Linked DNA regions of Bdellovibrio bacteriovorus. The protein of the gene in region 2 interacts with the protein of the main gene of each other region in a pairwise test. Links are inferred from orthologs where the notes say so. Each region holds a gene or a part of one and is shown on either strand. Other genes may lie near its edges. The genes, in order: uvrA and uvrB.

The links.
Region 1: the proteins of uvrB (region 2) and uvrA interact in binary tests that used the Escherichia coli proteins (3 or more experiments, as listed by UniProt). The link is inferred for Bdellovibrio bacteriovorus from one-to-one orthologs.

The regions. Positions count from the first base shown.
Region 1 is NZ_LUKD01000001.1:4,388-17,858, forward strand. What follows is about bases 8,285-11,437. They hold uvrA (excinuclease ABC subunit UvrA), read right to left. Parts: upstream 11,089-11,437; coding sequence 8,485-11,088; downstream 8,285-8,484. Other genes in these bases: AZI87_RS00035 (DUF475 domain-containing protein), read right to left, coding at 8,285-8,445; AZI87_RS00045 (hypothetical protein), read right to left, coding at 11,155-11,437. Also shown: AZI87_RS00010 (hypothetical protein), read right to left, coding at 1-2,201; AZI87_RS00015 (hypothetical protein), read right to left, coding at 2,380-3,396; AZI87_RS00020 (hypothetical protein), read right to left, coding at 3,590-5,647; AZI87_RS00025 (FAD-binding oxidoreductase), read left to right, coding at 5,772-6,494; AZI87_RS00030 (DMT family transporter), read left to right, coding at 6,442-7,392; more of AZI87_RS00035, read right to left, coding at 7,411-8,284; more of AZI87_RS00045, read right to left, coding at 11,438-12,426; AZI87_RS00050 (Fur family transcriptional regulator), read right to left, coding at 12,572-13,066; GTP cyclohydrolase FolE2, read right to left, coding at 13,184-13,471. UniProt on the Escherichia coli protein: The UvrABC repair system catalyzes the recognition and processing of DNA lesions. UvrA is an ATPase and a DNA-binding protein. A damage recognition complex composed of 2 UvrA and 2 UvrB subunits scans DNA for abnormalities.
Region 2 is NZ_LUKD01000007.1:3,020-20,547, forward strand. Bases 1,425-4,344 are described here. They hold uvrB (excinuclease ABC subunit UvrB), read right to left. Parts: upstream 3,964-4,344; coding sequence 1,885-3,963; downstream 1,425-1,884. Other genes in these bases: uvrC (excinuclease ABC subunit UvrC), read right to left, coding at 1,425-1,791; AZI87_RS14160 (penicillin acylase family protein), read left to right, coding at 4,108-4,344. Outside these bases: more of uvrC, read right to left, coding at 1-1,424; more of AZI87_RS14160, read left to right, coding at 4,345-6,399; AZI87_RS14165 (DUF333 domain-containing protein), read left to right, coding at 6,541-7,047; AZI87_RS14170 (hypothetical protein), read right to left, coding at 7,113-7,598; cysS (cysteine--tRNA ligase), read right to left, coding at 7,749-9,197; gltX (glutamate--tRNA ligase), read right to left, coding at 9,205-10,686; AZI87_RS14185 (CarD family transcriptional regulator), read right to left, coding at 10,866-11,360; AZI87_RS14190 (S8 family serine peptidase), read right to left, coding at 11,537-13,678; AZI87_RS14195 (hypothetical protein), read right to left, coding at 13,777-14,184; ATP-dependent DNA helicase RecG, read right to left, coding at 14,248-16,335; AZI87_RS14205 (HD-GYP domain-containing protein), read left to right, coding at 16,395-17,342; AZI87_RS14210 (hypothetical protein), read left to right, coding at 17,339-17,528. UniProt on the Escherichia coli protein: The UvrABC repair system catalyzes the recognition and processing of DNA lesions. A damage recognition complex composed of 2 UvrA and 2 UvrB subunits scans DNA for abnormalities.

The DNA.
Region 1 (13,471 bases), on a different replicon or contig from region 2:
TCAAATTTCTTATGCGCGAAGTTTGCGTAAAGAAGTTCAGGATCATTGCTCTTAAATAACGAGCGCAAAGCAGGCTTCAAATTGTTACGAGTGGCCAAAAAGTCTTTAACGAATTTTGAATCCGCGTTTTCAGTATCTAGGAGTTCCGCGTATTCCGGATTGTAATCAATAACGAAAGCATCCGTATTAAGATCCGTCCACGTTGTGCTGGCGCGAACACGCATCAAATTAATGAAGTAGTTCACATCCAAGCTCATCCCCAAAGCACTGGCTTTTTGGTTACGAACGTAGACTTGGATACCTTCCTTCGTCCGCATAAAGCTTGTTTGACGAAGAATCGCGCGAGAACCATCAGCCCCAACGGAGACAGAGTTGATGAAACTTAGCGGAGTAATCCCCATCAAGACATCTAAGGAAGATGTTAATTGCGCATAAGCAGATAGCGCCACAGAGTCCGTGATTGTGAAGACTTCGCCTTCACGAAGTTCCGCCAAGAACGCATCCAAAGGCTGTTGCTTCTTACCATCTTCAGACGTGATGAGGTCTTTTTCCGTCAAGACTTGAGAAAGATTGTTCATGTAACGAGGAAGCAAGATATTCTTCCACGGAACTTTCGCACCTTCGGTGATGGAAAGAAGAGGACGTACGTGAGTGTAATCCCGCATCACCATGACGTTGGCACCGGCAAACGGTACGACGTCAGGAACTCCGTCCAAAGTCATAAAGTAGCCTAAACGACCCGCCACGCTCATGTTATCGACAAGCTGAATCGCCGCCGAACTTCCATAGTAAGTGCCCGTCGAAACATGGCGAGTGGCAGCTAAGTTAAATCCACCAACAGGTCCACCCCAAGCCTCCACTTGTTGGTAAAGTGGCTCATTCGGTTTAGTACGGATATGGTCCATGATACGATTTGTGATCTCTTCACGGCGGTTGGCATAAAGGTCATTCACCTTCAGCAAATCCAATTTTTCGTTAAGGTAGTTGATCACGGTTCCAATCGCCATGGATTTAGAGCGGATTCCAAGGTAGCGCTCTAAATCACCATCTTGGAATGGCGACTGACGGTCTCCGTGCGCAAAACGCTGTGGGTAACCAGGAACGAATTCCTTCATCACCTTCCCGTTTTGCACTAGCCCACTCTTCGTAGAAATATCCAGACGAGGAAGCGACCAGTTCGCCGCACCTTTAAGATTGAAAAGTTCCAAGGCATTGTGCGCGCGGTGGATAAGTTTTGCTAACACCAACTCTTCAAGCTCTGACGGGAAGGCCCCTGCCTTCACGATGTCTTGAAAGTCTTGATAACGAAGTTGGGCCAAACGACGCACCAACCAACGAGCATCTTCATAAGTACACGCAGAAAATGACTCTGCGGAAGGATGTGTAAGAACGACGTGGCCCGAAAGAACAGAACCTAATTTCGGAGAAAAACGGTTGATACTTTCAGGAACATCCACCAAAGAGAATGGAAGAATCAACGCACGGTAAGCGCGGTAACGAGAGAATCTTTGCACCGTTGGCAATTGATCTGGATTGTTTGGATCTGGAGCATAACCCCATTGAATATCAAAGTATTCAGCGACAGCCGGTTCAAGAACCGCATCTGAAAAAACAACCGTGTGATTGGTTTTGTTATTCTCCGTCACCCAGCCACGACTTTCAAAGTCAGAAATCATGGATTCTTGAGCATTCTTCAAGAAAGCTTCTTTTTCTTCTTCATTCGCGAACTGAACACGCAGGTTGCGATAGTACTTTGGAGACGGAACGTAATAGCCGAGTTTTCTTAAAAGAGCGGCTCTCATCAAAGTTGTGTGAGAGTAACGGCTGAGGCTTAAGCGATAGAAAAGACCCGGGCTTTCAATGGATTGAACGCGAGACATGTATGTGAAGGGCAAAGCGGCTTCTTCAGAAAGGAACTGCACACCGCGAGCGGCCGCAGGATAAGCGCCAGGAACGTTTTCCACCGCATCGTAAATACGGTTTTGCCACATCTTGTTTTCGATAGGATTGAAGGTGCTAAGGTCCGTTCCTTGATTAGCGAGGGCTGCGGCCTGACCGACGTCTAAAGGGCTTCCAGAGCGGTTTAGAAGGTCTGCGGAGGGCTTTTTGACTGACTTTAGCGGTAGTGACACACTCTCCGCACTCGCGATAGAGAGCATCATCAGGCATAAAGCGCAGACAATAACTATTCTTAAAGACATTCACGCCCCCTTTTGGGTAGGGTCAAAAATTCGTGTTCTAGCACCGTCCGCGAATTTAGCAATTAGCGGGCCAGTAAGATGGTTTCGTTTTGATTCCAAAATTGCTTAAAAAGCTCTCACCCAAGATCAGTCCCTGAGGACTTCAGGGACCTGAGAACTTTTTATAGGTCTGTTCTGTTTATCTACATTGACCCTTGTAGTGCGCTAGCATCGCTTTTTCCAATGGAGCGCGCTCATCTTCACTTACGATAAATGCTCCGACAGGACGGGACGCATTTTGGTAAACAAAGCCGCCAACAATGGCTGGAGAATAAAATTGTCCACTCGTTCCATCAAAGTACAGAAGAACGTCACGAGAAGGCTGATTTGAGTCGTAAACTGTGAATTCATAGACATTGCTTTTTGTTTTCTTATAAGACTTCACCATCACCACGTGCTGGATTGTTCTTTCCACGCGCAGATTCATCAAAGTCAAACGCTTGCCATTCAGGTTTTTAAGAAGTTGTGCCATTGTCGCCCAGTTGGCTTTTACAGAGCGCTCACCGCTTTTGAATGTCATGCCCAAGTTACCGAAGCGGAAGAAACGATTGGCTTGATTGGCTTCGATCTCATCGGTGAAGTTACGGCGCACGCGAGCTCCGCTGATCCATTGATCATAACCGTCACGCATTTCGGCCCACAGACCGTTATATGTATTTGTCGCTTTCAGAGTGTTTCCTTCAACCGCGAAAGTGGAGTAAGAAGCAGGTCTTGTATCGTAAGGGGCATTGGAGTTGTCTCTCGTATTTTCAACCAGTTTATTCCCGCGCACCATATCCAAAATTACGGGCACACGAACGCTCATCGCTTGCGCTCCAACCGTGTTATAGCGAGCTAAGTAAGAGACCATACGTTGAGTGCTCGAAAGGGCCCAGCAGCCCGCAATCGTCGCAACACCACTTCGGAAAGGCCAATTGGTCACGGGCATATTTCTTTCTTCTGAAAACGCATCCGCGCGAATGGCTTTATAGATATTGTCTACTGAAAGAGTTGAACAACGAAGGTTTTCAACTAGTGAGTCATTGATCACACGAGACTGTGCCGCCTTCGAGATGTTTTTAGTTTTATCGGTTTGCGCGAAAGCTTGCTCCGCAGAAACCACAAGAGAAGAAAATAATCCCACAATAAAGAGGAAGAACAGCATAAGTGCTCGCATTTGACGTTCCTTTCATGACAACGATTGGGACATAAGCAAATCCCCGTCCACTGGGAGAACTGATAAAGACGTTTACAGCTGTCAAAGACCTAAACAGGTGACATTTCTGCGGGGCTCTTAGCGTTCGGGCAAAAAAAAAAGAACACCTGGAAGCCAGGTGTTCTTTGAATTTCCGTAATGTTCTCGGTACTTATTAGAAGTTGATACCTAAGCCGACAGTGCCGTAGAAGGTGTTCAACTCGGCTTTTTGATTCAACGAAGAATCCGTGAAGCCGTAGCGTTTGATACCAAATCCTGCCTCGCCGAAGTAGCGGTCCGACCACAAGACCTTACCGTGGAAGTTCAGAGACATGGACGAGTTCAGCTCCACATTCGAATCCATCGAATTCATGTAATAGATGAATTCCATATCCACCCACTTCGGATAACGAAGAAGTGGAACTAAGTTGAAAAGATCATCAAAGACCTTCGGCATAGAACGCGCCCAGAAAGCCCCTACACCTAACATCGGAGCCTTTAATTGATCAAAGGTCACACTTTGATAAGAAAGCATTCCACCCACTGTTTCGTCACGACCCCATAGACCTGGAGTTGCACGGTACTTCAGATCCACAGTCATTACACTTAAAGGAGCCGTGTTCCCTGCATCATCCACTTTCAATTGGTTGAAGGACTGGAAGTACTTTGCACTAAAGCCCCAACGCTGACGAGAAAGCCAATAGTTCGTCCAACCAAAAAGGTCTTCAAACCATTGATTGTATGCCACCTCACCCATGATGATGAACTCACCCGAAGCCTGAACCCCCGTGAAGCGTCCTGAAAATTCGCGCGGGAAACCTTTATAGATTTCATAGAAAGACTTATACGTTTTTCCGTCCATCGTCACATTCAAGTAGGAACGATTGATAGCACCACGCTCTGTCGCTTTGAAATTCCAAACGAAAGAAGCCGGGTCTTTTGCGTTGACCTCTACAGAGTTCTGCTCTGAAGAGATGTCCGCGACCGGCTGTTTACGGCCTTCTAATTTGATACCATCAATGTAGGTCCCCGTTGGGGCGCGCTTACTTAAATACACACGCGCTTGAGCCCGTGGGATTTCTGAAAGTTCAAAGCGTTGTTTGAAGACGCCTCCGCCCTGACCTGGAAGGTAGATTTTAGGATCATTTTTTTGCACAGCTGCGGCCCAGAATTTTCTTGGATCACCGATAGTAGATTCAAAGCCAAGAAGTTTCGTCAAAGCACTGTACTGATCTGGATTCAAAATCACGGAACGACCCACTGGGCGGGTGTCGTAACCGACGATACGAAGCACTGTTGGTTTTTTCGTATCTGAAATATCCATCAGTTGAAGTTTATTCGGCAAAGTCACAAACTCATACGACTCACCACTTGCTAGCTCGGCAAAGAAAGCAGCGGGCATATCCGCACCTACCGCAACCGAGTTTTTCAATGGCGCTTCTTCATTTTGCACAAGCACACGCGCCGGAGTGGGGTCCATACGAACTTTACCCATTACGACGTTTTGTCCCGAAGACTTCGTACCGTAACGTTGCGAACACATTTTTGTCGAGTTGCGACCGTCAGATTGAGTTACGCAAAAACGGAAAGAATCCTTCTGTCCCCAGAAGGGAGCGTTGGCGGCTCTAGCATCTAAAGCGAACTGAGTACCAAAAATACCCGCGCGACCGATTTGTTTTGCTTCAACACCTTTTCCAATGAGGTCTTTGCGCCACTCTTCCAGTTGTTTGATCCATTTATCGTGATCGGCTTGCGTGAACGTGTAGCTCCAAAGAACTGTTCCCGTTCTAGAGATCATCTCGATCGTACCATGAGTCATCAACTTATCCGGCCAAGACATCAAAAGCATGACCTTGCTGGCTTCACCGCCACTCAACACCTGATTGATTTGTGAGTGCGTTTTACCCAGCGGAAGAAGTGCGAAGAAAAAGTTTTTCTCATTCAACGCCACATTCCCGATTTTCAATTGCTTTCCATTAGCGCCCGTCAGGTCGTATTCCAATTCCAATGGAGGCAAGATTACACCGTTATCCAACTGATCGAAGTAAAGGGCTTTGTTGAACTCCCGCGTCGCTGCTGTTTTAAGCAGGGATCTTTGTGGAGCAGGAATTTCTTCCTGAGTTTCTGCGGGGGGCTGAGAAGTGGCTTCCTGAGGAGCCGGAGTCTCTTGAGCCTGCGCGAACGTTGAAAAAGACAAGACAAGGGATAAGACCAGATGCTGCGCAATATTCACGTAGATACCTCATTGCTGTGTTGCTTATTGAATTTTATTGAATGCGAGGTTTTGTAACAAGCTAAAATATTGGACTGTCTGGGATTTTCGGATTATTAAGACCTTTTAAAACTGAAGGAGCCTTATGTCTTCCGCTCGTAAAGTCTATCACATGAGAGTCACTGAAATCATCGACCACACCCCGACCGTGCGAGAATTGGTGCTAAAAACCGAGGAACCGGGGGAATTTACCTTTAAAGCGGGTCAATTCGTGATGCTAAATGTGCCGCAAGGGGAAGCAAAACCTATTTTAAGAGCTTATTCCATCGCCTCTGACGACAGAATCAAGAACGGCTTCCGTTTGCTTTTCAAGTTCGTTGAAAATGGTGTGGCCTCGACATTTGTATGGGCTCTTAAAGGTGGAGAGCTTATAAACTTCACAGGTCCTTTCGGAAAAGTCTTCTTCCAAGAGCCGCCAACCGAACAAATCGTGTTCTTAAATACCGGCACAGGACTTTCTCAACATATCTGCTATTTGCTTTCTAAAAAAGAACAGTACCCAAATCTTCGCTATCGCATGCTCTTTGGGGTGCGCTCTGAAAAAGACATGTACTACCAAAAAGAGGTCGAAGCTTTGATGAAAGAGCTTCCTGATTTCAAATTTGAATTTGTCTTAAGCCGCCCTAGCGAAGAGTGGAAAGGCAAAAAAGGTTACGTGCAGAACTTCATTTCGGAATTTGATTACAAAAATATTCCGACGACGTTCTATCTTTGTGGTAACGGCGGAATGATCAAGGAAGTAAAACATCAACTTCTTGAGGTCGACGGCTTCGACAAAACTCGCATCTGGTCTGAAGCGTTTGACTAAAAATCGCGCGGCCTTAGAGTTGATTTTCGCCGGAGTCCTTTGGGGCTTCGGCTTTATCGCCACAGTGTGGGCACTGCGTGCCTTTACCCCCACAGAAACCCTGGTTTTTCGTTTCATCATCGCCGCGATCGTCGGTGAAGTTTTTTATCTGCTTGCGAAGGGACCTAACTTCACCACAATTCGTGAAGAGCTCTTTCGCGCCCTGCCCGCCGGACTTCTTTTAGGCGGAATGCTGCTACTGCAAACCATCGGTCTGAAATACACAACCGCGACGAAGAGTGGATTTTTGACCAGTCTTTACGTCATCATCGTGCCTTTGCTGAATGCTTGGTTTTTCAAAGCGCCTTCGACATTGAAAAACTATTTGATCGTGGGTTTGGCCTTGGCAGGAACTTTTATTTTGGTCGACGCGAATCTTTCCGGCATTAATGCCGGTGATCTGTGGACCATCGGCTGCTCGGTGTTTGCCGCGTTTCATATTATTTACATTGGGAAGATTTCAAATCGTGTTGGTAATGCGTTTCGCTTTAATAACTTCCAATCGTTTTGGTGTCTGCTAGCTTTAATGCCTTTGTACATCGCTCAAGAGCGAAGTCCGATGCCGGTAGATTGGACTCCGTGGCTGGGTGTTCTTTGTCTGGGATTAGGTTCCAGTATTATCGCGTTTTATTTGCAGGTGCGAACTCAACGAGTGCTTTCGGATTCCACGGCCAGCATGCTTTTTCTTTTAGAATCCCCGTTTGCGGCGGTCTTCGGTTTCTTGATTCTCAACGAAAGACTTTCATTGTTTCAAACCCTTGGAGCGATCACGATCATGATTGCCTCTGTGTTGCAGATTTGGCTTGATCCTTCCAATAAAAAAGCCGCCGTTTCAGAAAATAAAAAAGGCTCTGTTTAAGAGCCTTTTTTTTATTACCTAGTGAGCTTTAAGCTGTTTTTCGTTTTTCTTTAAAGACCAGATGAATGAAGTCACGATGATGACTCCACCACTCAGTCCGGTGATCCACTCGGGGATGTGTAAGAACGGATCAGATAACATGATCATGGCTAATAAACCAATCGCGTAAAAGGCACCATGTTCTAAAAATGCAAACTTCGTTAAAGCCTCTTTTTCTACGAACATGATTGTTAAGCTACGTACGAAGAACGCACCGATACTTAAACCGATCATGATAATGAAAAGATTGTGCGTGATCGCGAATGCTCCGACAACACCGTCGAAACTGAAAGAAGCATCTAGAACTTCCAAGTATAAGAACATACCAGCACTTGCTTTATGCACGTCTTTCATTTGATCATCTGAAGCTTCAAGCCATGAACCGATACCATCGACGATCACATAAGTGATAAGACCCGCCATCCCCGCTTTGATGAAGCGCAAAGATTCATCATCAGGAAGGAATTGGGAAATGATCGCTAAGATAATAAGGCTTAACGCCACTTCGATGGCTTCGACTTTACTTCCCAAGTAAGCTGTCGGCTTTTCAATCACTGGAATCCAGTGCAAGTCTTTGCTTTCATCATAGAAGTACTTCAACGCCACCATCAAAAGGAAGGCTCCGCCAAAGGCCGCTACTTCCAAATGCGCCCCTAACATCAACTGCGCGTAATCATCTGGTTTTGTTGCTGCCATCACCAAGGCTTCCCAAGGGCTGACATGCGCCATGAAGGTCACGATCAATAGTGGGAACACCAAACGCATGCCGAAAACGGCAATCAACATCCCCCACGTCAAAAAGCGATGACGCCAAACCGGAGTCATTTCTTTAAGTACGACGGCGTTTACAATCGCGTTGTCGAAAGAAAGAGAGATTTCAAGAATAGCCAAAATGAAAGCGATGAAAAGAGCGCTTAATCCTGCGCCGACTGTACCGCCGTAATAGTGACCAACAAAATAGGACGCAATAAGTCCCAGAATCGTAAATGCAAAGGAGCCTGTGAAGTATTTCATGCTCCAAAAATTCGTCGATTCTGGGCGAAGAATCAAGCCTTATTTAAGAACGGGTTTTAGGAATTTACCTGTTTCGCTGCCTGAAACCTTGGCAACTTGTTCTGGGGTGCCAGTGGCGACGATCAAACCGCCGCCTTTACCACCATCCGGTCCCAAATCAATCACATGGTCAGCGGTTTTAACCACTTCCATATTGTGTTCGATGACGAGAACAGTATTGCCGGCATCCGCCAGCTCTTGAATCAGTTCCACAAGTTTTCGAACGTCATCAAAATGCAATCCGGTTGTAGGCTCATCCAAAATATAAAGCGTCTTGCCGGTGCCGCGACGAGAAAGCTCTTTAGAAAGCTTCACCCGTTGCGCTTCTCCCCCAGAAAGAGTCGTCGAGCTTTGACCTAAGGTCATGTAATCCAAACCCACGCGGTGCAAAGTTTCTAACTTGCGATAGATCTGGGTGTGATTGCGGAAAAACTCTAACGCTTCCGCCACACTCATTTCCAAAACATCGGCGATGGATTTATTTTTATACTTAATATTCAAAGTCTCGCGATTGTAACGTCGGCCTTGGCATGTATCACAGGTCACGAACACATCACTTAAGAAGTGCATCTCAACACGAATCTGCCCGTGCCCCATACAGGTTTCGCAACGACCGCCCTTCACGTTGAAACTAAAGCGTCCTGGTTCGTAACCGCGCAACTTAGAATCGGGAAGATTCGCAAAAAGATCGCGAATCATCGGGAACAAACCGACGTACGTCGCTGGTGTTGAACGAGGCGTTCGACCAATCGGACGTTGATTGATATCAATGACTTTATCAATTTTATCCAAGCCTTCGATCTTTTTATAAGGTGATGGTTGCGCCAAAGCTTTATAAAAGTGTTGTGCCAGAATCTTATAAAGAGTGTCGATGATCAGCGTACTTTTTCCTGATCCTGACACCCCGGTAACTGCGGTGAAAGTTCCCAACGGAATTGAAAGATCCACGTTGCGAAGATTGTTGCCTGTAGCTCCGGTGATCTTTAAAAAATCACCGTTCCCTTTTCGGCGCTCTTTAGGAATAGGAATGCGCACGTCGCCTTTAAGGTATTTACCTGTTAAGGAGTTCGGATTTTTCTCTAACTCTTGAGGTGTTCCTTGTGCCATCATCTGGCCCCCTAAAACACCCGCGCGAGGTCCTAAGTCGACAACGAAATCAGCATAGCGAATCGTGTCTTCATCGTGCTCGACTAGTAAGATGGTGTTACCTCGGTCTTTGAGCTCTCCGATGATATCTAACAAACGATGGTGATCTCTGGGGTGAAGACCGATACTCGGTTCATCCATCACATAAAGCACGCCGATCAAGGAAGAACCGACTTGAGTCGCCAGACGAATCCGTTGTGCCTCACCACCCGAAAGAGTTCGAGCCGGGCGACTTAAGGAAAGATAAGACGTTCCGACGCGTACCAAGTAATCTAAGCGTGACACGATTTGCTTCACGATTTTTTCAGCAATCAATTGGTCTTTGGATTTCCATTTGATTTTAGAAATCCATTCGCGCAATTCTACCGAACTTAAATCGGCCAGCTCTGCGATTGTTTTTTCGCCTACGCGAATATTCAGCGCTTCTGGTTTTAAGCGTGTCCCCTTACAGTCAGGACAAGCATTAAGAACCATCTCTTCGCCTTCTTCATCATCCTCGTCTGAAGTTTTTTTGCCTTTGTATTTATAGACGACTTTATCAAGCTTCTTACCGCCGACTTCGGAATCAGAAAACTGTTCTTCTTCTTCCAAATCCAAAGTGCCCAGCCCGTTGCAGGTCTCACAGGCTCCACGAGGATTGTTGAAACTGAAAATACGCGGTTCAATTTCCGGGAAGCTGTATCCACACTGAGGGCAAGCAGAATGTAAAGAGTAAGCCGTACGCTCACCATCTAAAGTTTCGATGATCACGCGGCCATTGGCCATGCCTAGTGAAGTATTGATACTTTCTGCCAAACGATGCTTCAGCGTATCTTTCAAAATCAATTGATCCACGACCAGGTCAATATCGTGGGTTTTGGTTTTCGCTAATTTAGTGGCTTTATCAAGATCGATCATCTTTCCGTCGACCTTGGCCTTCACAAAACCTTTTTTGGCCCAACGTTGGAACTCGGCTAAGAACTCCCCTTTTTTTCCAGAAGCCATGGGAGCTAGAACATAGAACTTTGTGCCCATGCTCTTTTTCATCACGTCTTCAATAATCTGCTGCGGAGTCTGACTGCTGACCGGAATATGGTGAATCGGACACTCAGGAATACCTACTTTTGCATAAAGCAAACGAAGATAGTCGTAAATCTCTGTCACGGTTCCAACGGTCGAGCGAGGATTGGTGCTGACAGACTTTTGATCGATGGCAATAGCTGGCGACAATCCTGAAATGGAATCAACTTCCGGCTTTTTTAACTGTTCAAGGAAGTTTCGCGCATAGGCCGAAAGACTTTCCACATAACGGCGCTGTCCTTCAGCGTAGACCGTGTCAAAAGCCAGAGACGACTTTCCACTGCCACTGAGGCCTGTGAAGACAGTGATCTTATTTCGGGGAATAGTCACACTGACATTCTTGAGGTTATGTTCTTTGGCGCCTTTTACTATGATTCCGTCTTCTTCAGCATGCGACATAAGCCCTCATTCTAGGATGAGGGGTGAAGAACAGCAAGGGCCAGTCGTTGAAATGCAGTGCTTCTATTATAAGCCAAACCCACATTTGCGCTTGATATAAGCGTCAAAATCAGAGTCCGAGAAGTATTTAAAGCGAGCCGAGGAGCTACTAGATTGATCGGGCCACAAATCCACCACAGGTACTTTGCAGGACCGACCTTGTTTGCTGATTGTCGCCGTTCCGTTGCGTTGAAGGCGCGGCTCTTCTCCCACCCGGTCTACGCGCACCATGACGCCGTTACCGCTGTAAGAGATCTTTGCGGGATTCAAGGCCTTTCCTCCCGAGGTCAAGGCGCCCGTTTCTGAAAGCACACCACCAATAACTTCTTTGGTTTGAGTATTGAATGTCACCGTTTCACCGGTAGGCAACGTGACGATTTGCTTATTTCCTTCTACACGGATGTGCGGCAAAGTTTTGCGCGGCAAAAGCACGATATAACTTTCTTGTGTCTGACTGATCGTGGAGTTCGGCATATCACTAATCGAAAAACCCAAGCTTTGACGGGCCCCCGCTTCAAAATCAAAACTCCACTCACGCATACGCGATTCACCACTGCTCACGATTTTATTCGGTCCGCGATTGTAGAATTTAAATTTACCCGGAGTTGGGTCGTCGCCATACGAACAAACATCGTAACCGCCTTGTTTGGAGGAACAACGCACCGAACGCAATCCATAAGGATTCACTGTGCGAGTCGGTGGATTGATCACCGGAGTATCTTGTGTCGGCTTTGCCGTCCAGTTGACAAGGCCTTCTGGAGCCCCGATAGGAGTGACGGATTCTCCTCGCGAAGTCAGTTGCGCGACTTCACAGTCTGAACAAGGTCCACCCGCTTTTCCTTGCTCTTGTACGACACGATTGGCTTGAGACACATTTTCGATTACTTTTTCTGCCGTCTCCGTAGCGGGAACACGCAGTGCTGGCGTTTCCTTTGTCGTCTTCACTTGCGTCGCGACTTCCACAGTTTCTGTCGAAGCATTCTGCTTCATCTCTTTTTCACCCGGATACAGTTTCATCGATGGGTTTGCGGTGTTGTAGTAAACCCAGACGGACTCGCCCTTATGAGGGCCGGATGTCAGTTCCACTTTCAAACCGTAATTTCCAGAATTAAACTTTTTAGTTTCTTCGATACGCGCACGCGTTCCGGGCGGCATCACAAATTTTACGTTTTTCGTGGATTTAAGAAAATTCGCTGAGTAACGAGCGTTGAAATATCCTTCAAGCTCAACGATATCCCCGCCCTTGAAACCAAGACAAAACACGATGAATAAAATAAGGGCATGTTTCAGAAATCGCATCAAAAGTCCTATCGGACTTTCCAAAACACTTCGCAACCCCAACCCATAAAATTATTGAAGTTTCCCTAGTATAGCGACGGTAATTCTCAAATTGAGACGACAATATTACGAAACGAAAAAGGACCGATTTCTCGGTCCTTTAGGATTACACCTTAGCTTGGCAAGACGGGCATACACCGTACAGCTCTAAAATGTGGTGGGTCAGCTTAAAACCGAACTGATGCGCGACTTTTTCTTGAAGACCTTCGATGGCTTTGTTTTCAAACTCGCAAATCTTTCCGCACTTCACGCATGTTAAGTGGTCGTGGTGACCTTTCGGAGTCAGCTCATAGCGCGCTGGCAATCCGCCCATGCGCACTTCTGTCACGAAGCTGCCCTCTGTCAGCGTGCGAAGGAAGCGATACACTGTCGCAAAACCAATATCTGGATGGTCTTTATTTAGCTTTTCATAGAGCTCTTGAGCTGTGACGTGGCGGCGGCCATCGTGCAAGGCCTTTAGAATCGCCATACGTTGAGTTGTAACTTTAAGATTCAAGGCACGGATAATACGTTTGAGCTCGGGCTCATCAAATTGTTCCGTATGAACTACGATGTCTTCATCATGTTGTCTTGGAAGAAATGGAACTGCGTCTTTACCCATGGGCACCTCGAACGACCATTTATAGAAGAAGTGCCCTCAGAAGTCCAAATAATTAAGAATCATTTTCAGTTGATTCTTAATTACCTGGCCGCTTTTCCAAGAAAATCAACCTAAGTACTAGAAAGTACGAAGGTTTTTACCCTTAGATATATGAGAAACAGCGTTATGTGGATGCAGGCTTTCGACGTGGCTGAACTCAGCAACGTAATCCAGAATCTCCGCTTTGGCATCCAAAGCTTCTTTAACCCGGCGAGCCGCATCTTCACAGAACATCAAGTTTTGACCATTGCGAAGAGCGAACTCTTGCTCGTCTTCCCTTTTCACCGCACCTTGAACGGCGGTTTGCAGAGCCTCTTCAACCAAGTCAATCAAATCGCCGTAGTTAAAGTTCGGTCCCACCTCTGC
Region 2 (17,528 bases):
TTCGGGTACGGCACCCTTGATTTCATCAATAGAGTTAAAGCGAGTCAAAAGAACTTTCTTTCTTTTTTCGCCCAATCCCACAACATAATCCAGTTCGCTTTCCAAAGAACTGCTTTCACGAAGCTTACGATGGTACGTGATGGCAAAGCGATGGGCCTCATCACGAATGCCCGTCAGAATATGCAAGGCCTCCGCGTTATGCTTAAAGATCACCGGATTGGACCTGTTAGGGAGGAAGAAGCGTTCCTCGGTCGACTCCACTTCTTGCTTCTGGAAGTCACTTTCCGTCCGCGCCTTCGCCAATCCCACAACCGGGATATCGCTACGGCCAATCTCTTGTAAAATACGAATGGCTTGAGTCAATTGCCCCTTACCACCATCGATCACAATAAGTTGTGGATCTTCGTACTCAGTATGCTTAAATCGACGACTCAAGACCTCATACATAGAGGCGAAGTCGTTAATGCCTTGAACCGTTTTAATTTTATAGCGACGATAATGTTCTTTCGCCGGAACACCATCTTCAAAGACCACTTGAGAAGCGACGGTCTCCGCCCCTTGGAATGTCGAGATATCATAACACTCAATACGGCGAGGAAGCTCTGGCAAGGAAAGTTTTTCTTTGATTTCGTCCAAACCGCGAAGTTTTTCTTCGGACTTAGAGACGTATTTTAAGAAATGAGCTTTGGCATTTTCATTCGCCATATCAATCAAATTGCGACCACGCTCATCCGTCGCAAATCGCACAACGACTTTGTTACCGGAGCGTTCTTTTAAGACTTCACCCATCAACTTTGTTAAGTCATTGCCAATATCCACGGTCAACAGGACTTCGTCCGGGATAAAGTTGTCTTCGTAATACTGATTCAGGAAGTCCACCAGCCATTCGCGTGGGTCTTCCGCCGGATCATTAGGATCAAAATGAGGTAAGAAGTGAGATCGAGTTCCAATCACCCGCCCTGAACGAACGTGCACAGTTTCCACCAAGCAACCACGATGATCGCCAAAGAAACCCACCGCATCCTGATCTTTTTCAGACGTGTCATTGATAACGGCTTGTTTTTCTAAAATGGCTTTAATCGCTTGTACAGAATCGCGTAGACGAGCCGCCACCTCAAACTTTTCTTCTTCGGCCGCGACCATCATTCTTTCGGTGATAGATTTCACGACCTTCTTATTCTGTCCTTTTAGAAATAACTTCGCGCCTTCGACTTCTTCACGGTAATCAGGCTGTGTGATGTAATCTACACAAGGTGCTGTACAACGGCCAATCTGATAAGTCATACAAGGACGCGTGCGAGATTTAAAAACCGCATCAGTGCAATCACGAATCTTAAAAGTTCGATTTAAAAAACGAATGGTGCCTTGAACAGCAAATCCAGAAGTATAAGGGCCGAAATAAAGCGACCCATCCTTCTTCACTTTGCGAGCAACGTAAAGACGAGGATAATCATCAGCCCAAGTAAAACGAATGTAGGGATAAGCTTTGTCATCACGAAGACGAATGTTGTACTTCGGACGGTGTTTTTTAATTAACGAAGCTTCCAATAAGAAAGCTTCGACTTCGGTTTTAGTTAGAATGTATTCAACTTCATGAATATTCTGAACTAGCAACCGCGTCTTGGGTGAATGATCCTTGCTGTCCGTAAAATAACTTCGAACACGCGCGCGCAGATTCTTCGCCTTACCGATATAGATGATCTTATCGGCGTGGCCCTTCATCAGATAGACCCCGCTTTGTACCGGGAACTCCCTGACTTTATCGCGCACTTCCTCAAACTTAGAAATCATATCAGACCCTCCGCTGCAAGGCGCGAGGAGGAAGGCGTACATCTCGTACGTCGACGACGAGCAACGCAGTCAGAGGAGGGTTTGAGATGATTTCTACTTAAGGCCATCTTTGAGGACCTCTGCGCTGGTTTGCTCCACTTCTCCGCTGCGGATGTTCAGTTCAATGATTTGCAAACGCTTGATTTCGTCGCGAACCTTCGCGGCTTCTTCAAACTCCAGCTCGGCCGAAAGTTTTTTCATCTTCGCGCGCAGTTTAGCGATCTCTTCTTGAAGTTTATCCGGCTGACTCGAGAACTTCGTAACCACAGCTGCAGTTTTATTTTCTCCTTGCAGAGGACCGCCAGCCAAAGTTCCGTCAAACACTTCGCCCAGTCCTTCTTTGATTCTTTTACGAATCGACTGCGGAGTGATGCCGTTATCCTCATTGTACTTTTGCTGAATGCGACGACGACGTTCGGTTTCACCCATGGCTTTGGCCATGCTTTCGGTGATGGTGTCTCCGTAAAGAATCACATGCCCATTTAAGTTACGAGCCGCACGGCCAATAGTTTGAATCAACGAACGCTCCGAACGCAAGAAACCTTCTTTGTCGGCATCGGTGATACCAACAAGACTGACCTCTGGGATATCCAAACCTTCTCTTAACAAGTTGATACCCACAAGAACGTCAAAAACTCCCAAACGCAAGTCGCGCAAGATTTCTGTACGTTCTACCGTCTGAACTTCACTGTGCAGATATTTAACTTTAATACCTAAATTTTCATAATACTCAGTCAAGTCTTCCGCTGAACGTTTCGTCAACGTCGTAATAAGCACACGCTCATTCTTTTTGATACGATCACGGATCTCTTTTAACAAATCATCGACCTGGTGTTTGACCGGACGCACTTCAACGACAGGATCAATCAAGCCTGTCGGACGAATGATCTGCTCAACGATAATACCTTCAGATTTTTGCAACTCGTAAGTCCCCGGCGTTGCCGATACATAGACAACCTTATCCATCATCGTTTCAAACTCTTGAAAGTTTAAAGGTCGGTTGTCTAAAGCCGAAGGCAAACGGAAACCGTGTTCGACCAAAGTCATTTTACGAGCACGGTCTCCACGATACATCCCCCCGATTTGCGGCACGGTCACGTGGGACTCATCGATAAAGGTCACGAATTCTTTCGGGAAGTATTCTAAAAGTGTCGGAGGTGGTTCACCCGGCCCACGGCCTGTCATGTGACGAGAGTAGTTTTCAATCCCCTGACAGAACCCCATCTGCTCCATCATCTCGATATCATAGTAAGTTCTTTGCTCAAGACGTTGAGCTTCTAAAAACTTCACCTCTTTATTCAGATCAACCAGACGTTCACGCAGTTCATCTTGAATCGTGCGAATCGCACGTTTTAAGTTGTCATCACTAGTGACGTGATGGCTTCCGGGATAAATACCGATTTGATCAAGCTCTTCTAAAACCTGACCTGTTAATGGATCAATCCAAGAAAGACGCTCGATAAAGTCGCCAAAGAATTCCACACGCACGGCGCGGTCTTCTTCATATGAAGGAAAGATTTCGACATTATCGCCGCGAACGCGCACAGTTCCGCGCGAAAAATCCACGTTGTTACGCTGATACTGAATACGTATCAACTCACGAATCAAATGATCGCGCTTCATCTCGGTATTCGACACGATTTGAATCATCATGCCTTCGTAGGCTTCCGGAGAACCCAAACCGTAAATACAAGAAACGGAGCTGACGATGATCACATCGCGACGATCAAACAACGAGCGCGTCGCTGAGTGGCGCATACGATCGATCTGTTCGTTGATCGCAGAGTCTTTTTCGATGTAGGTATCCGTCGACGGAATATAAGCTTCCGGCTGATAATAATCGTAATAGCTGACGAAGTACTCAACCGCATTGTGCGGAAAGAGTTCTTTAAACTCCGCATACAGCTGGGCCGCCAAAGTTTTATTCGGAGCCAGCACCAATGCCGGTTGATTGAGTTTCGCAATAGTGTGCGCCATCGAAAAAGTTTTTCCCGATCCCGTCACACCCAAGAGTGTCTGATGTTTTAATCCAGCATCAAAGTTTTCCATCATCTGCTGAATCGCACGCGGCTGATCCCCAGAAGGTTTATACTCAGATACTAGTTGAAAGTTCTTTTTATAAGCAGAGGCCATCCCTTCGAGCATAGCATAATTTTGAAAGGTGCCTGCTTCTTTTTTGGGTCTACATTGCGTCAATCCAAAGTCCAGTCCTTCATTTCTGCATAGTGACATGGAAAGTCCCTTGCTTCGAGCTGAGCTCCGTTCGAGAGTTTTACTATGAAAAACTTAAAGCGAATTCTGCTCGTTCTTACCGCTCTGATCTGTATAGCTGTCTTTGTCGTCTACTTTTTTATGAAGCAATCCGTAGCGCCTATGGACGGACAACTAAAACTGGAAGGTCTTTCTGCTCCGGTCACAATCACTAGGGACACTTTCGGCATTCCGCACATCAAAGCACAAAACAAGATCGATGCTTTAAGAGCCTTAGGTTTTGTCATGGCAAGTGAGCGTCTTTTTCAAATGGAACTTTCACGCCGCATGACTCAAGGAGAATTGAGTGAGGCTTTTGGAGACGTGGCCGTTACCAGCGACAAACTTTATCGCAGCCTCATGATTAAACCTGCTGTCGAACGCATGCTCAAACACGAAAAAGAAACAGGCACCTTTGATGAACGCCTGTGGAGCGAGATGGAAGCCTATTTCGACGGCGTTAATCAGTACGTCGCCACTCGCCCCTTGCCTTTTGAAATGAAAACCCTAGGGCTGAAACCCCGTCCATTCACCCCAATGGATGCTTACGTCATGACCGGCCACATGGCTTATAGTTTTGGCATCGCTTTAAAAGCAGATCCTTTGATGTCAGAACTGGCAAAAAAACTTTCTGAAGAACAGTTTCAGGCTTTAAGAAACAACCCTTTGACCGCGCCGCTAAAGATTGTCAGTAACAGCCTTGCGTTACCAGCTCTTACTGAAGGACTATTTACTCCCCACTTTGAAGGAAGTAATGCCTGGCTGATTGCCCCCAGCAGATCACAATCAGGAAAAAGTATTTTCGCCAACGATCCCCACATTGGTTATGCACTGCCCGCAGTTTGGGTGGAAGCGCATATTCAAACACCGGAATTTGAACTTTACGGTCACTATCTTCCACTCGTTCCCTTTGCGATCTTAGGTCACAACCGTCATCATGCTTGGGGTTTCACTATGTCTCTTTCCGATGACATGGATCTTTATCGCGAAACTTTGGACACTGAGAAAAAAACGGTGCTCTTCAATAAGAAACCTGTCAGCTACCAAGAGTGGAACGAAGTAATCAAAGTGAAGGATGGCATCGACGTCACTTTACCTATGATTGAAACTCCGCACGGACCCTTGATGGACGGAATCTTCACAGAGAAAAATCTGGCGCTAAAGTGGGCTTTTCATAGAAAAGAAAACAACCCCATGAAAGCCTTACGCATGATGGGCGAAGCAAAAAGCATGGCCGAGTTTGAGTCTGCCTTAAAATCGGCAACAGCACCGGGACTTAATGTCATGTACGCTGACGCCGATAACATTGCTTGGTGGATCTTCGGTGATATCGCCGTTAAAAAGAATCCAAATTCAGACATGCTTCTTGATGGAGCTTCTGGCGATGATGAATACCTTCGCCTTTTAGAGTGGAACGAGAAGCCCCATTCTGTGAATCCACCTTCAGGGTTTATTGTGACTGCGAACTCACGCCCCGAAAGTCTTCCAACAAACATCCGCGGAGATTTCCAAGCCGATGACCGCTATCAAACTATCGTCAAAGCCCTTTCCGAAAAAGATGTGTGGAATGCAGAAGAATTTAAGGCCCTGCAAACGGACAACTACAACGCCTTTACCCCAGAAATCTTAGAAAAACTGCTGGCAGATCTTCATTTATCGCCAGAAGAAAACAAAAAATATGAAAAAGCCCTGCAAGATCTTAAAGATTGGAATCATCGATCCGATATCTCGTCGACAGCGGCAAGTCTTTACCACCAGTGGAATAGCGACAACATCCAACTTCTGCTGCAGAAACTTTCAAAAGAGGAACGCCAAACTTTCCTTAACACCCCTTACGCTTGGCAATTCTATCGTCGTACGATCTTGAACGAAACGGCGCCTTGGTGGAAAGACTTGAAAAGACCTGAAGTAATCACTGCAGGTTTCAAAAAAGCGATTGAAAAGGTGCAAAACAAAACCTGGGGCGAGATACATACTGTTGAATACATACATCCTTTAGGCAGAACTGCGCCCTTAAATAAAGTCTTCAACTTAGGTCCCTACCCCATTCCCGGAGCCTACAATGAAATCAACAACAACAAAATGCGCGGCATGGGTGGCGACTTTAAAGTTGTAGCCGGTCCATCCACTCGCAGAATCATTGATTTCGCCTCACCTCAAAAAAGCTGGGGCATCAATCCGATCGGTATATCTGGCCATATGCTCTCCCCGTTCTATAAAGATCAAGTTCATCTTTTTATCGAAGGCAAATACCGCGAACAATGGATGGATGACAAAGATATCGAACAGGTTAAAACCCACGTGCTTACCTTAGAATAAGCCCGATTTTCGTTTACATCTATTGCAGTTTTATAAGGGCTCAGACCAAATGCGGAGCCCTTCTTTGTATGATTGCAATCTCACCAAAGAATAGCTCCCCGCCTAAAAATCTCGTGCCATTCTGGATCCCATACAGGAGGCATGATGAAACTTTATAAACTTTTTTCCGCTTTGGTGGTTTCTTCGTTCTCCCTGCAAGCCTGGGCATATCCCAGCGTGGGAGACAAAGTTCAATGGACAGGCACGGTTCAACAACGTGATGGCACTCAAAAATCTGTGCGCATCGTAAAAGAAGTTGTTAAGTTCGATAAAGAAACTAAGAAGTGGACCGTCAAATACGAAGCCACGATGGGAAATGACGTGGTTTCTGAACATCTGGAAGTGACGGACCTTTATTCTCCAGAGCGCTTTAAGCAGATTCTTGCTAACTGCGTGACTAGTGGAGGTGTCTTAGAAAAAGTTGAAGCTCCTCCAGCCGGCACTTATGACACCTGCAAAATGACGACTAAAAATGCAGATGGCTCTATCGTAGAAAAATGGTGGGGTAACATCCCTTTCGGCGTCGTTAGCAAAAGTACGAAGGCCGTCGTAAAAGGCAAAAAATTGGCGGACATCCCGGATCTTCAATCTATCGTCGCTGGTCTTTAAGAATAATAAAAAGGGAGCACGAAGCTCCCTTTTTACTAGAAAAGTTTTTAGAACACACGAGCGACTTATTTAGCCGTCTCTTTTACTTCCACCGTCGTCGTTAAGAACCCATCACAGAAAGCGCTTCCGCAGTTATTGCGAAGTTTACGTTCATCACTGAACATCTTTGTCGCATCAATCGTATAAGTCACCTCTTTGAAGGTCTCATCATACACCTGCGCTTTGATTTCATAAATACCAGCGGCAATTCTTTGAGCCGAAATAAACTTATAAGCCTGTTCCGTAATTCTGAAATCAGCAAAGATATTTCCCATTTCCGCAAGACTTGCTAACGTCAGATAAATCGCATGTCTTGGCGATACATCCGTGCTCATTCCATAATCCGTGACGACAACAGAAACCTTTAAATTTGAAGACCCTGGTGAATCTTTATCCACCAAACGAATCACTTGATCGATTGAAGAGGGATTTATTTTCTCTTCAACTGAAGGTAATGTGCGGGCTTGCGCCCAAGAAGAGGCCAATAAGAGAGTAGCAATTAAAAGACGCATAAAAAGCTCCTTTGATTTTGAATGACGGGATCTTATCCGATTCAAAATCAAAGGAAAGAAGGCACACAGAAATTACAGAGGATTAATCAGAGAGCTGCAAACTCACAGCCCTTTTTGAAAAAAACGCCAGGCGAGGCTGGCGTTTTAAGATTATTTAGTTACTTCCCAGAAACTTCCTGTCGGCGTGTCGCTGACAGAAATTCCCATTCCCGTCAGTTTCGCACGAAGCTCATCGGATTTTGCAAAGTCCTTGGCCTCACGCACCTGAGTGCGTTCCGCAACCAAGGCATCTACATCCGCGCGCTTCACGTTCATTTTTGCAAGTAGCATATCATCAAGCTTAATCAAGAAAGGACCCGCAGGCTCTTGGAACAGGCTTAAAAGACGACCGAGTTTAGCGACAAAGTTTTTAAATGCGACAGCCTTCCCTTGAACCGCCGGGTTTGATTTCATGCCACGACGAACTTGAGAATTAAACTGACGAACGACTTCGAACAAAGAAGCAAAAGCCTCAGGTGTTCCGAAATCATCATTCAAAGCCGCTTCCACTTTCTTCCAAGCTTCTTGCGTGATTTTTTCAAATCCAGCATCGGGAGCAACACCTTCGGCTACATAATCATCCGCCAAAGAAAGTGCAGAATAAATACGTGCTAAGCCCGACACAGCCCTTTCAACAGCTGCATCACTGAAGTCACTCATTGTACGATAGTGAACCGAAAGAACCATCCACTTATAGATTTCCGCGTTGTTCGTCTCTAGGAACTCACGCATCGTTACAACATTACCTAAGGACTTCGACATTTTCTGTCCGCCGAAGTTCAGCATATTATTGTGCATCCAGTATTTTACAAAGTGCTTACCGGTGCATCCTTCACTCTGTGCGATTTCATTTTCATGATGCGGGAAAATCAAATCCATACCACCGCCGTGAATATCGATCTGATCACCAAAGATTTTTTGAATCATCGCCGAGCATTCGATATGCCAGCCGGGTCGACCTGGCCCCCACGGAGAAGGCCAAGACACTTCACCTGGCTTCGCCGCTTTCCAAAGAGCGAAATCCATCGGGTTGCGCTTTTTTTCATCGATATCTACGCGGGCGCCCGCCTGAAGTTCTTCAGGGTTGCGACCACTCAGCTTACCGTAGCCCTCGAAGGAAGCGATGGAATACATCACGTCCCCTTGAGTTTCATAGGCAATATTCTTTTCAACCAAAGTCTTCACCATATCGACGATGCCGTCCATATGTTCTGTCACCTTCGGATTGTGATCATGGGGACGAAGACCTAAAGAAGCGAAATCTTTTTTATACTCCACAATGTACTTTTCAGATAAAGCATGAGGATCCATACCCAGTTCATGCGCGCGATTGATAATCTTATCGTCCACGTCTGTGAAGTTCAGTGCGTAGTCCACTTTGTAACCAGAAGACTCAAGCCAATTACGAACTAAGTTAAAGAAAACAACTCCACGGAAGTTTCCGACGTGAAGAAAGTTATAAACCGTCGGACCGCAGACATACATTTTCACCTGACCCGGAGTCAGAGGCACAAATTCTTCAAGCTGCTTAGACTGAGAGTTGTAAATCTTTAAAGACATCGTTCACCTATAGTTGAGCCAAAGCTTTTTCCGCACGCGCGATCAAAGAATCTTTTTTCATCAATGGCACCAGGATTTTTAATTCCGCGCCATGAGGTTTTCCGATTACAGCCACACGAATCGGCATGAAAAGGTTTTTACCCTTTGCACCCGTTTTATTTTTCACTTCATCTTGGATTTTCAAGAACTCTTCTTCCGTCATATAGTCAGACGTATGAGCGCTCACGAGTTCTTTCCAAGCCGTCAAGACTGCTTTCGTGCTTTCCCACTTCATCGCCTCTTCCGCTTCCGGAAGAATCACGTACGATTTGTCATTCAGTGGTTTATAAAGCTCAATCGCATCCGACAAAATTTCCATGTACGGCTTAAACACCGTGATGGATTTATCCTGCCATACCGGATCTTGCGGAAGCTCCATTTTCTCACGCGCTAAGAACGGTTGAATCGCATTCCAAAGTTCCATATTCGGAAGAGCACGCAAGTGTTGCGCATTCATCCATTTAAACTTCACGCGGTCAAAGATCGCGCCTGAAGGATTCAGACGAGAGATATCAAATGCTTGAATCATATCATCAACCGACATGATCTCTTTACCTTCCGGATGAGACCAACCAAGAAGAGCGATGAAATTCAAAACCGCAGAAGCTAAGTAACCTTCTTCTTTTAGAAGACCACAAGCAACCGCACCTTTACGCTTAGAAAGCTTTTGGCGATCTTCATCTAGAATCAAAGCCATGTGACCAAATTCAGGAAGTGGCCAATTCAAACCTTCATAGATCATCATTTGACGAAGCGTGTTTGGCAGATGTTCTTCCGCACGGAATACATGCGTGATCTTCATCAAGTGATCATCCACAACACAGCAGAAGTTATAAACTGGCATACCGTCTGAGCGCAGAAGAACAAAGTCCCCGACCATGTCTGATGGGAATTTCACTTCGCCACGAACTAAGTCGTTCAAGGTGTAGTCTTTCGCCAAACCTTTGGTTTTAAAACGAACCACGCCTTTATTGCCTTTTTCGATATGCTCTAAAGCTTTTTGCAAAGGCCAATCTTGGTAAGGAGAATTCACATGCGGAGAACGGCCCGCGGCCTTCGCCTCTTCACGTTGCTTTTCAATTTCTTCGTCAGTCAAAAAGCAGTAGTAAGCTTTGCCTGCGTTTAAAAGCTGATCCGCATATTTTTTGTAGATATCTTGGCGCTGACTTTGACGGTACGGCCCCAAAGGTCCCACATCTTTCAAGGTTTTCGGATCCACACCTTCCGCCCAAAGAAGATTCAACCACACCAGGTCATCCACCACGCCACGCAAAGATTCTTCCGTGGAACGAGCCTCATCGGTGTCCTCGATACGAAGAATGAACTCACCGCCATTTTTCTTAGCGTAAAGATAGTTGTAAAGAGCCGTTCGAGCTCCCCCAACGTGCAAATAACCCGTCGGAGAAGGTGCAAAACGAACACGAGGATGAGGCGAAATTTTTGAGGTCATGAGAACTCCAAGTTGCCCAGGCACAAATAAAAAAGGCCTGGTTAGAAACCAAGCCTCGAATTTATTATGTTTTTTATTCTAAGTCTACCACTCAAGGTCGATCAAAAGGGTTCAGCTGCAAGGCGGAGAGAAGGAGGACCCCCGACAACGCAGTCAGATGGGCCCTTTTCATCGACCGACTAGCCTGTGATTCCGAAGATGGCCTTCACTTCTTCTTCCATGAAAAGCTCTTCTTGGCTCGTCGCCAATGTCAGCTCTTTCAAAAGAAGACTGCGCGCAGAATCAAGCATCTTGCGCTCACCGAAAGAAAGCTCTTTATCTGCTTTCAACAGGAATAAATCGCGTAAAACTTCAGCAATTTCGAAAACGGAACCTGTTTTGATCTTTTCCATGTACTCACGGTAACGGCGGTTCCAAGTTTGATTGTCGATTTTGATGTCTTTTTCTTTAAGAATGCCCACGACTTTGTTGGCTTCGTCTTTAGAGATAATAGGACGAAGACCCGCAGATTTTACGTTCGTAGTAGGGATCATGATTTTTAAGCCAGTGTCGACCAGTTGCATGTTGTAGAATGTTGTTTTAGTTCCCAACATTTCTTTGGTTTCAATAGAAACCACTTTTACAACGCCATAGCCGGGATAAACAGCATTATCACCAACATTAAACGTCTGCATTCGACCTCCCCCTTAATTGGACAGAGTTTCAACCTCGTCTGTTCTATCAAATCTGACGCAAGTTATCAAACGAGAGCGGGGTGTTAGGAAATATTTTCAGAGGGTTTTTCAGAACAAAAAAGGCCTGGGATTACCCAAGCCTTTTCTTAAGCATTTCAGCTATTTAAACTAACAAACTAGAGCTCTGTTGCAGTGTAAACAAGAGCGTAAGCTTGCGAGCCATTCTTACCTTGCGGAACTTTAAAGCCTTTTACAGTGAGCTTATAAGATCCAGCCGGAAGACCGGACTTTTCAATCATTTCAAGGTTATTGACGTGATCATTCATGCTGAGAGTCTGACCATTTGGAAGAGTCAAAACTAAGTCTAAGTCATTTACGAGGGCTTGAGCCGCATTCGCTGACCCCGGAGCATCGGTCCAAACAAGGTTTGCGTAAAGCTTTCCTTCACGAGCCAAAGTGAACTCGTAAGAAACTTCCTGACCTTGCGCCACACCTTGGCGGTTGTCGATGAACTGAGTTTTTGAACCCAAATTCACGATGTTTTGAACGTCCACGCGACCATAACCTTCATCCGAATTTGGACGACGAGTCAAAATCTCTTGCCCGCGAGAAGCGCCGATTTCACCGAACTGACCCGGATACATATCCACTGCCGTGTGAATCATTGTCGCTTTCATCAAAGCCGCTGATGGTTTCTGGATGTTTAATTTTTCAACCAACGCCTGACGAGCTACGGCTGCTGCCCCCGCCGTTAGTGGCGTCGCCATCGAAGTACCACCCGACCAAACATAGTCTTTATTGTAAGCGCCCCATAATTCAGAAGCGTCTTTTTGTTGAGACTTCACGCTCAAGATGTTTGTGCCCGGAGCCACGATATCTGGTTTCACACGACCATCCGAAGTGGGTCCACGTGAAGAGAACATCGCAATACCGTTTTCGTTGTTAGAGATGTAGTCGCTGTAAATCGGCTCTGAAGGCCATTCGTCTTTAGCAGCTCTTAATTTGCTGATTGGAACTTGGATACCACCTGTTGTAACCACGTTTTCAGAAGCGCCGACAGTAAGAACGTTTTTCGCTGTTCCTGGAGAAGCCATAGAGTTTGCATCAATACGACCGTCTTTGTTTTTATCCGCACCGCTGTTACCAGCCGCGAAAAGAACAAGCATATCTGGGTTGTCGTACAACCAAGTATCTACTTGAACCGCAAAGTTATCATAAGCACCAAACGTACGAGCACCACCCCAAGAGTTTGTGTGAATGCTAGCGCCATCAGTTTGGGCTTTTGCAAACAAATCACCTAGTTTGGATGGAACGCTTAAGTTCTTAAGCATTGGTGACCACATACCTTCCGCCACCATTTTTGCTTCATAAGCGCCACCTTTTAGAAGTCCACCAGAAGCTTTTCCATTTCCCATCACCGAACCCGCTACGTGAGTTCCGTGTCCCATGGGGTCGTCCCAAGTTTTTGACCAAAGACCGAAAGGATATCCCGAGATCACATTCCCCGCGAAATCCCCGTGAATCGCATTCACGTTTCCAGAATCTAAACCTGTGTCTGCCATAGATACGATTTGGTTACGACCTGTGAAACCCTGCGCCCAAGCCGCCTGGAATTTCATCACGCGCGTTCCTGGCTCATCACCAGTAAGATCTGAATAATCTCCCGCCGCTGTTGCATGAACATCTGCTGCCAAGTCTTGATCCATCACGAAATGGAAGGATTCAATCTCTGGAGTTGGCTGAACGTGCTCAACACCTGTTAAAGCCGCCACCTGAGAAACAAGTCCGCGAGGAACTAGCGCCATCACTGAGTTTCCATCAACAACTTGAAGTTCTACTTTAGGATTTAAGGCTGCCATTTTTGAAGCCACAAGATCTGCATCTGATGCTTTAAATGTCTTCACAAGAACGGATTGAACAGTGTCTTTATTGAAAACGCTCGCCACATCAAATGAGCTGCTGACTTTGTAAGAAGCAGAATATTTAACGACGGCTTGAACTTCTGGATGAGAATTTTTGAAGCTCAAAAGCTTTGCGTAAGTGCTGCGCACAACCAAAGCATCGTCAGGAAGATAGCCGAAAACTTCAAACTGAGCCTTCAATGTGGCTTTGTCGGCTTCAGTGATCGCCTTTTTAAACTGAACGATATACTCCGTTGGCTGAGTTTCCATCATCCAAGAAGCTGCGTAGTTGTTAGAGATTTTAGTAGTGTCAACCGCACCGCTGTTCATTTTCAAAACAGTTCCGGCACTAGCGGCACTCGCAGTCAAAGCTGCAATCGCCGTGGTTGTTGTGATGCTTTTCACAAGACGAATCATCTGATACCCCCTCATAGGGAAAAATCACATCACGACCGAGGTCGAGTATCAAATGGAATATTTATGTCGCACTGAGTGAAAACTCTAAGTCTGTCGACCTAGAGTTTGTGTGCCATGACGGCCAAGGAAAGGTTTCCTGCCATTCTACCTTTGGAATTCATGCCGAACTCCATTTCTTGATTTTCTGGAGCGAAGATTTGCGCGCGCTCAGTAACTTTCGACTGCCCCTTCACACGTTTTGTTACGAGAACATCCATGTAAAGACCGTTTTTGTTTTTCACCTGAGACTTCTTGGCAAAGACTTCCACCAAAGTTTCCGTTTGCCCGTCATCAGAAAACTGGCTGACGAAACTTTTTTTGCCGGATTTTGCCACCGTATTTACAGAAATAGGCGACTGACCTTTAATACCGACACGCATACTGACTTTATATGAGGGAGGAGCTGCCAAAGCAGATAAAGAAATAAATAGAGAAGCTGTTACTACGCTGAAAAATCTTGTTGTCATCTGAACACATCCTTGTGATCCACATCAGAATGACTTAAAAAAAATTTCTTCGCAACTTTATTTTTATGCTATTCCCGCCAACGCTGCAGGCCCATGTTCGCGGAGTAATTCTTCGCGCAGTCTTTGATTTTCTAGATAAGCAAGCTTCGGATCTTTTTTCAAAACTTCAAAGGCCGCTTCGCGCGCTTGCTGCAGGATCGCCATGTCACGAACCAAGTTTGCAAGTTTGAAACCGGAAAGACCTGATTGACGAGTTCCCATGAATTCACCCGGGCCGCGCATTTCAAGATCGAATTCGGCAATTTTAAATCCGTCGGATGTTTTTTCCATCATCTCGGTGCGCTGGCGACCTTCTTCTGAGACCGCGTAACCCATGATGAGAATACAGAAACTTTTGAATTCTCCCCGTCCGACCCGGCCGCGCAATTGATGAAGCTGGGACAATCCGAAGCGCTCAGCGTGTTCGATGATCATGATATTGGCGTTTGGCACGTCAACACCGACTTCGATCACCGTTGTTGAAACCAAAACTTGGATTTCCTGATTGCGGAATTGAGTCATGACCTGATCTTTTTCATCGGGTTTCATTTTTCCGTGCAAAAGACCAAAGCGAACATCGGGAAACTGCGTTTTTAGTTTTTCGTATTCAGAAACCGCATCCTTGAGATCAATCTTTTCGCTTTCTTCCACCAGCGGATAAACGATGTAAGCCTGACGCCCTTTTTTTAATTGATCCAACATAAACTGCAAAGCTTGCGGTCGTTTGCTTTCATAAGTCACCCGCGTTTGAATCGGACTTCTGCCTGCTGGCATTTCATCAATAATAGAGACATCCAAATCACCATACACCGTCATCGCCAAAGTTCGCGGGATCGGTGTCGCGGTCATCACTAAAAAGTGGGGCGACTTGCCTTTGTTCTTTAAAACACCTCTTTGCTCAACCCCAAAACGATGCTGTTCGTCGATGATGACAAGACCTAAATTTGCAAACTGCACTTCATCTTCAATCAAAGCATGAGTGCCGATGATCAAGTCTATCTCGCCAGCCTGAAGAGCTGCTAGCATTTGCTTTCTTTCAGAGGCTTTTGATTTTCCCACCAGCAAAGCCAAACGGACACCCAAAGGCTCAAGGACCTTACGGGCATTTTTAAAGTGCTGCTCTGCTAAGATTTCTGTGGGTGCCATCAAACAGGATTGATAGCCGCTTTCTATGGCGTAAAGTGCCGCCATAAAGCTGACCAGGGTTTTTCCGCTCCCCACGTCCCCTTGAACCATACGGTGCATAGGATGGGTCTTTTCCATATCAGATTTGATTTCGCCAAAGACTCTTTTTTGAGCATTGGTCATCGTGAACGGCAACGAAGCTTCCAGGGCTTTTAACTTTTCCGCTTTGTTCTTGATTTGCGGCGCACCCTCTTTTTGAAATCCTGTTTTTCGTGATGCCAGGTAAAGCTCTAACCAAAAGAATTCATCAAAGATGATTCTTTTTTGTGCGGCACTTTTAAACTCCGCATATTCCTGAGCACGGCTGGGCTCAGGGAAATGGATTTCCTTCAGGGCATCTTGACGCTTTTTTAGCTGATATTTTTCTAAAATCCATTTAGGCAGGGCTTCTTCGGGCCACTCTTCCATTTGCGCAAAAGCCGCACGAACAAGCTTCATGATTTTTGCCGTCGCAAGGCCTTCGATCTCGGTATACAGAGGAATCAAAGCATCCTGGGTTTCTTCGTCCGGTTCAATATCGCGAATGTCGGGATGATGAAACTCAATGCGCCCACGATATTCGATCACTTTCCCCACGACGCGCACTTCGGTGAAGGGCTTAAACCTTTCAAAGTATCCCTTATAAGGAACGCGGAAATATTTGCAGTGAATTTGTCCCGAGGAATCGCGAACAACCACGTCGTACATTTTCCGTGTCGAGCGTCCCATGTTGATACTATGAACTGTCACAACTTGAGCCTTGATGCTGACAATGTCTCCTGGTTTGAGACTGGAAATGTTGCGAGCGGCTCTCTGATCTTCGTAGGCTCTGGGATAGAACTCAAAGAGGTCCCCTAGAGTCTTTAATCCCTTGCGAGAGAAGAGATCTCCGAGCTTGGGTCCGACTCCCTTTAGGTACTGAATCTGTGTGTCTAGACGAAGGGCCATCGCCTTCGATTATTCAGGAATTTCTATCTAAGTCAATGTATCCATGGCAGAATTTTCGTATGACGTCTCCATCCTATTTCCGTATACGTTTAAGCACCATCCGCCCCGATAAAGTCACTTCGTTCGATATCTACGTGCTCGTGGATCAGAAGTATATTTTGTATCTTCGTGCCGGAGATCGTCTTTCTGATGGGAAGATTAAAAACCTTCACCGTAAAGACACAGGGGATTCTTTCTTCGTGCTTGCCGAGGATAAACAGAAGTATCGTGACTGGGTTCGTGAAGAGATGAACTCAAGCATGATCGACCCTTTTGAAAAAGCCGCAATCTTGCGCGAATCTTCCGTGGCTTTAATGGAAGATCTTTTTGAAAATCCAGATGTGAACCGTGCATTGGATGACTCGCGTCCGATCATTAAAGATTTTATTGATTTGATGGAAAATGCCCCTGAAGCCATGGGCTTTATGATTTCTTTGTCAGGACATGACTTCTACACTTACAACCACTCTTTGGATGTCAGTATCTATTCTTTAGGTTTGGGTAAAGCCTTGGGATACGATGCGAAGACTTTAGAAGAACTGGGTGTGGGCGCTCTTTTCCACGACATCGGAAAACGTAACGTCAGCTTAGACATTCTTTGCAAAAAAGGTGGCTTGACGGATGCGGAATGGGAGCAGATGAAAATGCATCCCCAGTACGGACTTGTTATTTTAAATAACCATCCCAATATCAGTGATGCTATTAAGGCTGCTTGCTTTGAGCATCATGAATCTTGGTCTGGCAACGGTTATCCACAACAGTTAGTCGCTGAAGAAATTCATCCCTTCGCTCGTATTGTGGCGATCACCGACACGTACGATGCGATGACGACTCAACGCTCTTACAACGTGCCGATGACTCCCCTTGATGCCGTGACGATGATGAAAGAAAAGCTGGCGGGTCGTTATGATCCGGACATGCTTAAGGCGATGTACTCGGTGCTATTTAAAATCAAGGTGGCTTCATGAGACTTGCGATAAAGTCTGTCGTTTTGATCGCAAGCATCCCGCTTTTTGCTTTTGCCATAGAACCTACAAATCCTTCCGGATTCTGCGATCGCTTCATTGGTGAAAAAGACATTGAAGCCTGCAAAACTCGCACAGAAAATGAAGAAGTCGACTGGTATGCCGTTACCGTCTGCAACTTACAAAAAG